DNA from 2 places in the Thioalkalivibrio sp. HL-Eb18 genome. Region 2 is predicted to be linked to the other one. Evidence: predicted binding sites of a transcription regulator. Region 2 holds the regulator's gene; the other holds the start of a gene.
The links. The regulator LexA, encoded in region 2, represses DNA repair genes until DNA is damaged. The targets are predictions, from matches to a motif close to TACTGTNNATATNNACAGTA.
Positions count from the first base shown of each region.

Region 1: F813_RS0112560 (error-prone DNA polymerase) is a predicted target of LexA. The motif match lies at 3,786-3,805, and genes of this name have one in related genera.

Region 1 covers NZ_KB822978.1:48,998-55,327, forward strand. The annotation lists gene F813_RS0112555 (mannose-1-phosphate guanylyltransferase/mannose-6-phosphate isomerase) at 1-622, shown strand, start outside; gene F813_RS0112560 (error-prone DNA polymerase) at 650-3,784, opposite strand; gene F813_RS0112565 (bifunctional 2-polyprenyl-6-hydroxyphenol methylase/3-demethylubiquinol 3-O-methyltransferase UbiG) at 3,898-4,509, shown strand; gene F813_RS0112570 (EAL domain-containing protein) at 4,879-6,330, opposite strand, start outside.
Region 2 covers NZ_KB822977.1:42,888-49,217, reverse strand. The annotation lists gene F813_RS0112255 (bifunctional 2-polyprenyl-6-hydroxyphenol methylase/3-demethylubiquinol 3-O-methyltransferase UbiG) at 1-539, opposite strand, end outside; gene F813_RS0112250 (hypothetical protein) at 705-1,031, shown strand; gene F813_RS0112245 (hypothetical protein) at 1,052-1,402, shown strand; gene F813_RS0112240 (potassium/proton antiporter) at 1,618-3,414, opposite strand; gene lexA (transcriptional repressor LexA) at 3,609-4,232, shown strand; gene imuA (translesion DNA synthesis-associated protein ImuA) at 4,219-4,842, shown strand; gene F813_RS0112225 (DNA polymerase Y family protein) at 5,012-6,330, shown strand, end outside.

The sequences.
Region 1 (6,330 bases), on a different contig from region 2:
CCTGGCTGCGGGCTGGAGTGACATTGGCTCCTGGTCCGCGCTGGCCGGGGTACGCGGCACCGACGAGCAGGGCAATACCCTGCGCGGCGATTGCCTGCTGGAGGACAGCGAGGGCTGTGTGGTCGATGCCGATGGCCTGCTGGTCGCGGGGATCGGCTTGCGCAACCTCGCGGTGGTCGCCACGCGTGATGCGGTACTGGTGGCGGACCGTGATCGCGTGCAGGACGTCAAGCGCATCGTCGAGCGGCTGAAATCGGACAACCGCAGCGAGCATGTGGACCACCCGGCGGTGTATCGCCCCTGGGGCTGCTACGAGTGCGTCGACGTCGGGCGGCGCTATCAGGTCAAGCGCATTACCGTGAAACCCGGGGCGAAGCTCTCGCTGCAGATGCATCACCATCGCGCGGAGCACTGGGTGGTCGTCAGCGGCACCGCGCGAGTGCGCAACGGCGAAGAGACCTATCTGGTAACGGAGAACCAGTCCACCTATGTGCCGATCGGGCAGATCCACTCGCTGGAAAACCCGGGCGCGATCCCGCTGGAGCTGATCGAGATCCAGTCCGGCAGCTATCTGGGCGAGGACGACATCGTGCGGCTGGAGGACCTCTACGGGCGCGTCTGAATACCGCCCGAGAGGCGATCCCTCGAGCTAGCCGAAGTCGCGGGAGCGGGTGGTCAGCTCGCCCAGCCAGTCGCTGCGGTCGATCAGGCGCTGCACGATCAAGTGGCCGACCCCCTCGCTGTACTGCCACTCGCCGTGGGCCTCCAGCAGGCGGCCGTGCAGGACCTCGGCGCGAAAGCGTTCTACCCGGTCCGGCCAGACGATCAGGTTCAGCGTGCCGCTTTCGTCCTCCAGTGTCAGGAATACCGTGCCATGGGCCGAGCCGGGCCGCTGGCGGGTGATCACGAGGCCGGCATAGCGGGCGCCGGGGTGCCCGGGGCGTTCCAGTAGCCGGGCGGCGGTGGGTAAACGTCTTTGCTCCAGGAACGGGCGCATCAGCGCCAGCGGGTGCGGGCCCAGGCTCAGGCCCTGGGTGGCATAGTCCTGCACCAGGTCGTCCACCGCATCCGGGCGCGGCAGCAGCGGGGTTACGTCGGCCTCGCGCACCGTCTCGGCCGGGGCGTCGGCGAACAGGGGCAGGGGTTCCTCCACCGCCTCGGTCGCCCAGCGCGCCTGGTGGCGGTTGCCGGCCAGCCCCTTCAGGGCGTCGGCGCGGGCGAGGCGATTGGCCTGGGCGCGGGTGAGTGCAGCGCGGGCGACCAGATCCGGTACGTCCGCGAACGGGCGTTCGGCGCGCGCGGCGACGACACGCTCGGCCACGGCCTGCGCGAGCCCGCCGACCCGGTTCAGGCCCAGGCGCAGGGCCAGCGTGGCGCTCCCGGCCACCGGCTCCACCGTGCAGTCCCAGTCACTGCAGCGCACGTCCACCGGGCGTACCTCCACGCCGTGGCGGCGCGCATCGGCGACGATCTGCGCCGGGGCGTAGAAGCCCATCGGCTGGCTGTTCAGCAGGGCGCTGGCGAAGATCGCCGGTTCATGGCACTTGAGCCAGGACGAGACATAGGTGATCAGCGCAAAGCTGGCCGAGTGGGACTCGGGAAAGCCGTATTCGCCAAAGCCGAGGATCTGCTTGTACAGCTGCTCGGCGAATTTCTCCGGATAGCCGCGTTGCCGCATCCCGTCCATCAAGCGTTCGCGGTAGCGCGCGAGCTGGCCGGTGCGGCGCCAGGCGCCGATCGCGCGGCGCAGCCCGTCCGCCTCGCCGGCGGAGAAGCCGGCCGCGACCATCGCCAGCTCGATTACCTGTTCCTGGAAGATCGGCACGCCCAGGGTGCGCCCGAGCACGCGCTTCACCTCTGCGTTCGGGTAGCGCACCCGCTCCGGGTGGGCGCGGCGCTTCAGGTACGGGTGCACCATCTCGCCCTGGATCGGGCCGGGGCGCACGATGGCGATCTCGATCACCAGGTCGTAGAAGTTCGCCGGCTTCAGGCGCGGCAGCATGCTCATCTGCGCGCGCGACTCGATCTGGAACACGCCCAGGGTGTCGGCCTTCTGCAGCATGCGATAGACCGCCGGGTCCTCGGCGGGGACGTCGGCCAGGCCCCAGTCGCGGCCCCGGTGGCGCGCCATCAGCTCCAGCGCGCGGCGCACGCAGGAGAGCATGCCCAGTGCCAGCACGTCGATCTTCAACAGGCCCACGGCATCCAGGTCGTCCTTGTCCCACTGGATCACCGAGCGCTCCGGCATTGCCGCGTTCTCGATCGGCACCAGCTCGTCCAGCCGGCCCTCGGCGATCACGAAGCCGCCGGTGTGCTGCGACAGGTGGCGGGGAAAGCCCAGCAGCTCGGCGGTCAGGGCCTGCCACTGCCGGGCCAGGGCGCCATCCGGGTCCAGCCCGACCTCGCGCAGCCGCTCGGCGGGGATGCCGTCGTCCCACCAGGCGAGGTTCGCGGTCAGCGCATCCAGTCGTGCGCGCGAGATGCCCAGGGCGCGGCCGACGTCGCGCAGGGCGCTGCGGCGGCGGTAGCGGATCACGGTACAGGCCAGCGCCGCGCGCTCGCGGCCGTAGCGCTGGTAGATGTACTGGATGACCTCCTCGCGGCGCTCGTGCTCGAAGTCGACGTCGATATCCGGTGGCTCGCCGCGCTCGGCGGAGATGAAGCGCTCGAACAGCATGCTGGAGCGCGAGGGGTCCACTTCGGTGATGCCGAGTGCGTAGCAAACCGCCGAATTCGCCGCCGAGCCGCGCCCCTGGCACAGGATCCCGCGGCCGCGGGCAAAGCGCACGATGTCGTAGACCGTCAGAAAGTAGGGCTCGTAGCCAAGCTGCGCGATGATCCCGAGCTCGCGCTCGATCTGCTCCGTCACCTTCGGCGGGATGCCGTCGGGCCAGCGCTGGCGAGCCCCCTTCAGGGTTTCCTCGCGCAGGTAGGCGGCCGGGCTCGTGTCCCGGGGCAGGGGATCGGTCGGGTAGCGGTAGGTGACCGCATCCAGCGAAAAGTCGCAGTCCCGCGCGATCCGCACACTGGCCGCGAGCCAGAGGGCGGGATACAACGTGGCCAGGTCGTCGCGCGGGCGCAGGCAGCGCTCGCCGTTGGGGAAGCGCGCCGGGGCCGCCTCGGCGACCGTGGTGCGCTGGCGCAGAGCGGTGAGCACGTCCTGCAACGCACGCCGGCCCCGGCTGTGCATGTGCACGTCGCCGCAGGCGACGATCGGGAGTCTCGTCGCCTCGGCGAGCTGTCGTGCGCGGGTTGCGAGCGTGGCATCCTCCGGCGTACGCAACTGGCTGACCGCCAGATGGGCCTGACCCGGCGTGGCCCATCCGGCCAGCCAGCGGACGGCTTCGGCGAGCGCCGGTTCTGCGGGCTCGGGTTCGATACGCAGCAGGACGTGCCAGCCAGCCCGCGCCTCGGCGGGCAGGACGTCGAGGTCCGCCCGGGTCAGGTGGTAATGCCCCTTGTCCGCTGCCCCGCGCGCCTGAGTGATCAGGCGGCACAGCGCGGCGTAGCCCGCCGCATTGCGCACCAGCAGGGTCAGAGCGGGGCCGTCCGCGAGCTGGAAGGTGGCCCCCAGGATCAGGTGCAACCCGCAATCCTTTGCCGCCGCGTGCGCGCGCACCACGCCGGCCAGCGAGGCGATATCGGTCAGCGCCAGCGCGCGATAGCCGAGCGCCCGGGCCCGCTCCACCAGCTCCTCCGGGTGCGACGCCCCGCGCAGGAACGAGAAGTTGCTGATGGCCGTCAGCTCGGCGTACTCCGGTGGTTCGGGGGCAGTGGCATCCATATACTGTTTATATAAACAGTATTCCAGACTGGCAAGAAACCCTGGCTTCGAGCCGGTGCGCCGGCTCCGGTATGGTAGGCCCGCTACCGGCCGATCCCAGTGACGAATTTCCTATGCGCAGCGCTATCTACAACCTGCTGATCCTGCGCCTGACCTCGCAGTGGTATGCCGAGGTCATGCGGCGGCTGCCGGAAGGGGCGGCCCTGCTGGACGTGGGCATCGGCACCGCCGGCGCGCTGCTCGCCAATGCCGAGACGGCGTGCGCGAGGGGGTTCGTCATCACGGGGATCGACATCGATGCCGACTACATCAAGCACGCCCGGCAAGCCCTGCGCGACTCGCCCCTGGCCGATTGTGCCGAGGCCCGCCTCGAATCGATCTACGACCACGCGGGCGGTCCGTATGACGCGATCTATTTCTCCGCCAGCTTCATGCTCCTGCCGGACCCCGACGGCGCGCTGCGCCACTGCCGCGGCTTGCTGAAGCCGGAGGGGAAGGTCTTTTTCACCCAGACCTTCCAGACTCGCCCCTCCCGCTGGATGGAACGCTTCAAACCCCTGCTCAGACGCATCACGACCATCGACTTCGGCCGCGTGACCTACGAAGAAGCGTTTCGGGAGCAGGTGGCGAGGGCGGGGTTTGTGATCGACGAGTTCACCACGCTCGCGAGTCACGGGACGCGTGCATCCGTCCTTGCCATTACCCGACCCGCCAGCCCTGCCTGAAAGCACGCCGGCTCGCCGCCGAGGCCGGGCTCTATCCACTGCAGGAGGCGAGCCCTCTCGCCGATCGGGCACGTCCAGCGCCCCATCGCCCAGGGGGCTGGGCTCCTACCGGAGAAGGGGGCTTGTGCAGCATGCGGCACGCCGGATCATTGGCGAGGCCGGGCTCTATCCACTGAAGGAGGCGAGCCCTCTCGCCGATCGGGCATGTCCAGCGCCCCATCGCCCAGGGGGCTGGGCTCCTACAAGAAAAAGGGGTTGTGGCGGTATGTGAACAGGATGGGGTGACCTCTTCGGGTACCGCTCCGGCCTGCTTAATCCGAAGGTAGGCCCCGGGCCCTCCTGCGACTGAAGGCACCACCGCACCGTGCGCTAGAACTCGATGTCGTAGCGCAGCTCTTCATCGGGCTGGCGCAGGAAGTTGCCCTGGACCAGATCGACCTGGGATTGCCAGAGCAGGGCGAGGCCATCCACGTCCTCGACATAAGCCGCCATGGTGCGGGCGCCGCTGGCGCGGGCAATGTTCAGCAGTGGCTCCAGGCGTGCGAGCTTGTCGGCGGCATCGTGCAACCCGTGGGTCAGAGGACGGGCGACCTTCACGTAGTCCGGTCGCAGGCTGCGCAGGAGTTGGGTCGGTTGGTCGCTGGCCAGACCGAAGTGTTCCACGGCCATTCCCACCTGGATATCGCGCAACGCCCCGGTGACCCGTTCGGCCTGCTCCGGATCCGCCACGATGTCTTCCTCCGCCAGTTGCAGCACCAGTGCCCGAGGCGGCAGGGCCGCATCTGCCAGGATGCGACCCAGCCAGCCGACCAGTTCCGGATCGCGCAGTGATCCCCGCGAGAGTTTGACGAAGAACACCGAATCGGGATGGGTGCGCAGTCGGGCCGCCAGGATGTCCACCGCGTTGGTCAGTACCCAGCGGTCCAGCGCTCGATCGAGGTCCAGATGCGCGGCCATGTTCACGAACGGGCCGGGGAGCTGGACATGCCCTTCCGGATCGCGAATCCGGAGCAGGACCTCGTAACGCTCGGCGTTATCAGAGCCGGCGATATTGGCGATGGGCTGATACACCAGAAAGAGGCGCTGCTCGTGAATCGCCCGGGTGATCACCTGGCGCCAGTGCTGCTGCTGTGCGGCACCGCACTCCGGTGTGACCAGCGCCGGATCCAGCTGGATACGGTTGCCGCCCTCTCGGCGGGCCTGCGCGCAAAGCGCCAAAGACTGATCCACCGCATCCGCCGCGGGAAGGTCGGCCAGTGCCGTGATACCGATGCTCAAACCCGGGGACGGCGCGTGGCTCGGGGCACCATGCGGCGCCGGGACCTTCGCATAAAGGGCATCACCCCAGTCCGACAGGGCTTCCGCGTCGACGCGGTTGAGCAGCACCAGGATTGCGTTCTCGCTGAATCGGGTGACGCGCTCGCCCGCGGCCAGGCCCGACGAGATTCGTCCCAGCAGACGCCGCTGAAGCAGCGAGAAACCGGCTACCCCCTGTTCCCGGATCAGACTCGAGGCCTCGTCCCATTCGATACAGGCGAGGGCGACCATCCCGGGCTGAGTCGCCAGCCCCGCGCGCCAGTGGGCGAGCAGAGGTGCCAGATCGCCGGAGCGCAGGGTGCCGGGGGCGCGCCCGGCCCGACGACGTCGGCGGCAGAGGCGCGCCTCTGCACGGACACGCGCGGGCGCCGCCTCCGGCGGTATGTGCGCAAGCCGAGGGCTCGGCTCGGCTCCAGGGCCTTCTGGTGGCGTCAGCAGAACACGCGGGATGTCGAACAGCGACGGATCCTGATCCAGGGAGCGGGACAGGGCCGCGGCCTGGTC
Region 2 (6,330 bases):
ACGTCCACCATGCCATCGCCGTCGCGCCCGTCCTCATGGGTCGCAAGCACTCGGGCGCGCAATTGCAGGTCCGTGCCCGAGAGCGGGTGGTTCAGGTCCGCGACGAGCCGCGCATCCTGTCGCGCATCCTTCAGCGCGCCGATGCGAAACAGCTCGCGGTCGCCGGCCTCGATGCCGGCATGGCCGGCGATGAACGCACGCGGATAGAAACGCCCGGCACGGGGTTCCACCACCCGATGCCGGCGCAGGCAACGATTGAACGCATCCACCGGCAACTCCACCACGCTCGCCGGGTCCGACACCGGGACCTGTCCGGCGGCGGCGCTTTCGACCACCGTCCCGGCACCCTGCCCGGCCAGCTGCGACCCAACGGTATCTGGCCAGACATCCCGCGCAGGCATCAGCCACGGCAGAAACAGACAATCGCGATGCCGGGCCTCGGCACTGGCCCAATCCAGCGTAAAACCGACATCCAGCGCCTTGTGCGGCATGCTCAATGTCGGTGGCGTGCGGCCCGGGCGGGCAAAGGGGTCGTACATGGATCCGTGTTTCCCTTGCGGCATTCCGGGTATGGTACGGCGAACAAGGCTTCGTTTCGTCTGCAGCCGCTGCCAGATCGGCAGCATAGGTCTGGGCACCTGGCAGGTATTGCTGAGATACTCAACACAATCAAGCAAGTGAGCCAAACAACCAGGGGTCACCTAATGGCCGAAACATTTCTGGTAGCCATCATCGATCAGGATCGCGAAGACCTGGCCTTGGAGATCGCCGCCGAGGAAGGTGGCATGGACGGCACAGTGATGCACGGCTCGGGGCTCGGCTTCCCCGACCACATGACCTTTCTCGGGGTGACCTACCAGGGCAGGGAATCGATCTGCATCTGGGAGATGGACGAGCAACGCGCCGAGCGCATTGCCCGCCGCCTGAACCTGGAACTAGACCTCCTGCAGCCCTACAACGGTCTGGCCTTCACACTGGATGCCCAGGCCTTGGCGGGCATGCAGTTCGTCGGTGGCCCTGCCCAACCCTAATCTTCTGTGCGAGGAACGCCATGCAATTCGTACTGCTCGCCGCCGTGGTCCCGCGCAACCGGGCCGACCGCGCCATCGAGACCGTCCGCCGCGAGGGCGCGGCCGGCCTGACGCTGCTGGAGGGCCAGGGCATTGCCCAGCTGCGCCGCTCGCCGATCATGGACCTGAAGGACTCCGCGGCACGCAACGTACTGCTGATGGTCCTGGAAGCCAGCATTGCCCAACGGCTGCTGAAATGCCTGGACGAAGAGCTCGCGCTGAGCGAGGTGGGCAACGGCTTTGCGTTCACCCTGCCGATCAAGGACATTGCCGGCATCAAGCCGGAGCAGATCGAACACCTGCGCAAATCCCTGGAACAGGGATCTCCGTAGCACAGGGGCTAAGGAAACACTGATCAATGTACACACTCGCGTTGGCACCCCACAAACCATTGAACGCAGGGGCTCGGCCGCCCGTTGTTATCAAGAACGGGGCGCGCGCACGGCGTTGCGGCTCCCTTGTGCAGAGTGACTGCACGGCAGTCACCGCGCCTTGTTCGCACGCAAAAGCGACTCGAGCGCGAGTGCGTACATTAATCAGTGTTTCCCTAACGGTTCCGATCCCGGGCGCGCCGCCCGCGCAAGGCCCGCCACCAGCCATACCACGGCAACGTGAGCCCGTCGCCGCCGGCGCCGTGGCGCATGAAGGCCAGACCGGCTTGCGTCACCCGCCCGAGGTCGTCCACTTCGCGCACGATCAGGTCCGCCGCGCCAAAGCTCACCCGATCACCCACAATCGGATCTCCCGGCAGCTCCTGTTCCAGGTATGCACCGATGGTCAACTGCTGATCCACCGCGTCACAGGACACGCCGTATATCTCGCACAGTTCGGCCAGCCGCTTCTCCGGGTGCAGCGGCAGCTCGCCAAAGAATTCCGGATCCTCGTGGCCCGGTATGCGGGGGCTCGCAAACAACCGGTCCAGCAGCGGTACGTGCTCCGGTACCACAAAAATGTAGACATAGTCCCCCGGCGTCAGATGCCCGGCCTGCTGGTAGCGCACCGAGCGCCCCTCGCGCACCACCAGTGACGGGCGCGCCCAGCGTGGCAGGCGTGCCCCGCGCAGCACCGGGCTGTCCTCGATCACACGGTAGACGGCCAGCTCGTGCCGGGGACTGCCCGGCAGCTCCAGCTGCACCCGTTCCACCGGGCCGATTTCCGGGGGCACGACCAGCCCGAGCCGCTCGGCCACCGGACGAATGGTCCAGCCCTGCACCAGCAGCGAGACCAGCACCATCATGAACACGATGTTGAAGAAGAGCTCGCCGCCCTCGATCCCGGCCACCATCGGCAGGATCGCCAGCAGGATCGACACCGCCCCGCGCAGCCCGACCCAGGAGACAAACGCCGTGCTGCGCCAGTCCTGGCGAAACGGCAGCAGACACAGCCAGACCGCCAGCGGGCGCGCGACCAGAATCAGCACCAGCCCCAGCGCCAGCGCCGGCAACGCCAGCGACGGAAACTCCGAGGGGGTCGCCAGCAGGCCGAGGATCAGGAACATGCTGATCTGCGCCAGCCACGTCAGCCCCTGCTGCTGGCGGTGCAGCTTCGCCGCCCCACGCAGCTTGCGGTTACCGGCCACGATGCCGGCCACATAGGCCGCCAGGAACCCGCTCCCGCCCAGCCAGCCGGCCAGCGCGAACAGGGTGACGGCCCCGGCCATCACCGCGATGGGATAAAGCCCCTCTTCCAGCGGCAGGCGGTTGACCAGTTCCACCAGCAGATAGCCGCCCACCACGCCCAACAGCAGGCCCAGCCCCATCTGCCACAGGAACTCCGTGGCAAACAGCGTGGCCAGACCACCCACGGTGGTGCCGGACAGGATCCACTCGATAAAGACCACGGTGAGGAAGATCGCCATCGGGTCGTTGGACCCCGACTCCACCTCAAGGATGGAACGCACACGGCGGTTAATCTTCACCCCGCCCACACGCAGCAGAAAGAACACCGCCGCGGCATCCGTGGAGCTGATCAGCGCACCCAGCAGCAGGGCATAGGCCCAGGGCAGATCCAGCAACCAGTGGGCGGCCACCCCCAGCAGCAACGTGGTCAGCGCGACCCCGACCGTCGCCAGCACGATGGCCGGGCCGGCCGCCCGGCGCAGGGTGCGCAGCCGGGTGCCAAAGCCCGAGTCGAACAGGATCACGGCGAGCGCGAGGCTGCCGATCAGGAAGGCCGTATTGGGATCATCGAACTCGAGCCCGAGTCCGTCCTCGCCGGCGAGCAGGCCAATCCCCAGGAACACCAGCAGCAGCGGCGCACCCAGCCGGAACGACAGCACCGACGTCAACACCGAGACCACAATGAGCCCCGCACCGATGAAGATCAGCGGAAAAATCCAGTCCATCGAATCCCTCTATTTCCTTTGGCCTCGCGTGCGCGGCCATGATCGCATGATTGCCCGGAAAGCGACGCTCAAGGGAGACCCATCCCGGGTAACCGTCGGCCATTCTCGATACCACCGACAAGACCCCGACACTTGCCTCGGACCCTGTCACGGAATACTGTATTTATAACCAGTAATACCACGGAGCAGTCGTTGTGTCCCTGACCGCGCGCCAGCAGGCCATCCTCGACTACATCAGCGAGACCGTCGCCACCCAGGGCACGGCTCCGACACGCAGCGAGATCGCCCGCGCCTTTGGCTTTCGCTCGCCCTACGCGGCCGAATGCCACCTGAAAGCCCTGGAGAAAAAAGGCGCGATCGAACTGGTGGGCGGGGCCGCGCGCGGCATCCGCCTGGCCGGTGCACGGGCCGCGCGGCCCGCCGAGCTGCCCCTGGTCGGGCGCGTGGCGGCCGGCTCGCCGATCCTCGCCACCGAGCACATCGAACGCCACTACCGGATCGACGACGGCCTGTTCCGGGCCCGCCCGGACTACCTGCTGCGCGTGCATGGCGAGAGCATGCGCGACGCCGGCATCCTCGATGGCGACCTGCTGGCCGTGCGCCAGACCCCGGAGGCCCACCCCGGCCAGATCGTCGTGGCCCGCATCGAGGACGAGGTGACGGTCAAGCGCTACGAGCAGGACGGTGCCCGCGTGCGCCTGCTGCCGGAGAACCCCGACTTCGCCCCGATCGAGATCGACCTGGAGCGCCAGGCGCTGGCAATCGAGGGCATCGGGGTCGGCGTACTGCGCGATCTTGAATCCCGTGCCCGGCATTGATGCCCTGCTCGATCATCCGACGCTGTGGCGCGGGCGCAGCGCCGTCCCCGCCGCGGATGCCCCGGTCTGGCCCAGCGGCCACCCGGCGCTGGACCGGGCCCTGGGGGGCGGCTGGCCACGCGGCCAGTTGATCGAACTCCTGGGCGCCCCCTTCGGCTGTGGCGAGACCCGTCTGCTGGTCCCCCTGCTCGCGGCCTGCGGCCGTGAGGGTTACTGGGTTGCGCTGCTGGCGCCGCCCGCCACGCCCTGGCTGCCCGGCTGGCGGCCGCTTGGCATCCCGCCGGAACGGGTGCTGCTGATCCGCACCGAGCACGACCGCGACACCCTCTGGGCCGGCGAACAATGCCTGCGCGACCCGGCCTTCGGCGCCCTGCTGGCCTGGCTGGACGGCCCGGTGGAAACCGCGCTGCTGCGCCGGCTGCGTCTGGCCGCGGCCGAAAGCCAGGCCTGCGCCATCCTGTATCGCCCACCGCGCGCCGCGGACCAGCCTTCGCCGGCTCACCAGCGGCTGCGCTGGCAACCCGCCACCAATGGCCTGGAGCTGCATTGCCTGAAGGGCATCGGAGACTGGGCCCGCTCCGACCAGGCCCTGCACATCCCGGTGTCCTGAGATGGGCCACCCCGAGCAACCGCCAGCCGCCCCGCATCGGCGGAGGGCAACACGACCGAAAACAGGCCACCAACCAGGCCTGATCTCGCCTGTGAGCGCTCCCCCGACAGCCTCGGCGGAACCCGGCCCTGCTCCTCGCACCGCCCCACGGTCAGGACACGAGCAATGGATGGCGGTCGAGCTGCCGCATCTGGCGCTGGAGACCCTGGCACGCGCCGAGGGGGACAGCGCACGCCTGACCGAGCGCCCGTTACTGGTGATCGAAGACGGCACCGCGCCGTGCGTACATGCCGCCAATCGCGCCGCGCGACGTGCAGGGGCCCGGCCGGGCATGGCGCTGGCCGATGCCCTCGCCATCCTCGATACCCCGGAACTCGTCGAGCACGACCCGCAGGCCCAGACCGCGCAGATCGCCATGCTGGCCGGCGTGCTGCTGCAGTTTTCCGATCACGTGCACCCGGAACCGGACGCCCGGCGCATCCTGCTGGAAGTGGGTCGCAGCCGACGCCTGTTCGGCGGACTCGCGGTCCTGCGCGAGCAGGCGCGGGAGACCCTGGAGGGGCTGGGCTTCCACCCGCGCATCGGCGTGGCGCGCAGCCCGGCCGCCGCGCGCCTGCTGGCTACCCTGCGCAACCCCGCGATCCCCGAGGACGCCGAAGCCCTGCGCCGCACCCTGTCACCCGTCCCGCTGGAGGCCCTGCCCTTGCCGGCCGCGACCCGGGAGGGCCTGCGGGCCACCGGCCTGCGCCAGCTCGGCGACCTGCTGCGCCTGTCACGCCCGGAACTCGCGCGCCGCCACGGCCCGGAGTTGCTGGCTCTACTGGATCGGCTGCTGGGACGGCGCACGGAGACCCTGCCACGCTTCAACCCGCCTCCGGAGCTGGACCTGCCCCTGCGCCTGGAACACGAAATTCACACGACCGGGGCCCTGGCCTTCCCGCTCAAGCGCCTACTGCGCCAGGCCGAGGCCCAGCTGCGCGGTCTGAACCGCAGCCTGCAGGGCATGACGCTGGAGCTGAAACACCGCGAGGTACACACCCGCATCACGCTGGAGCGAGGTCACCCCGGCATCCATGCCGAGGACTGGCTGCCGCTGTGGCAGACCCGGCTGGAGCGCGAGGCCCTGCCCGCCCCCGTCATCGGCCTGCGCCTGCGGGCCACGCAGCTGCTCGACCCGCCCGCTGAAGGTGCCAGTCTGCTGGCCGAGGCCCCGGGCCACCCACCACCGGAATCGCAGTTGCCAGCCGTGCTGGCCCGCCTGAGCGCCCGCCTGGGCGAACAGGCAATCGTCCGGCTGACGACAAGCGGCATTCCGCGCCCGGAGGCCGCCCAGGGCGCCCGAAACGATCTGGAAACGTCCCCGCCCTCACCTGCGCCAACACCCGCTCAGGGGGTCTGCGGAACGGCGCTTTGGCTGCAGGAACCGGAGCCAGTCCCGCCACCGCTTCATCCACACGCACTGGGTCGGCTGGAAGACGGCTGGTGGGA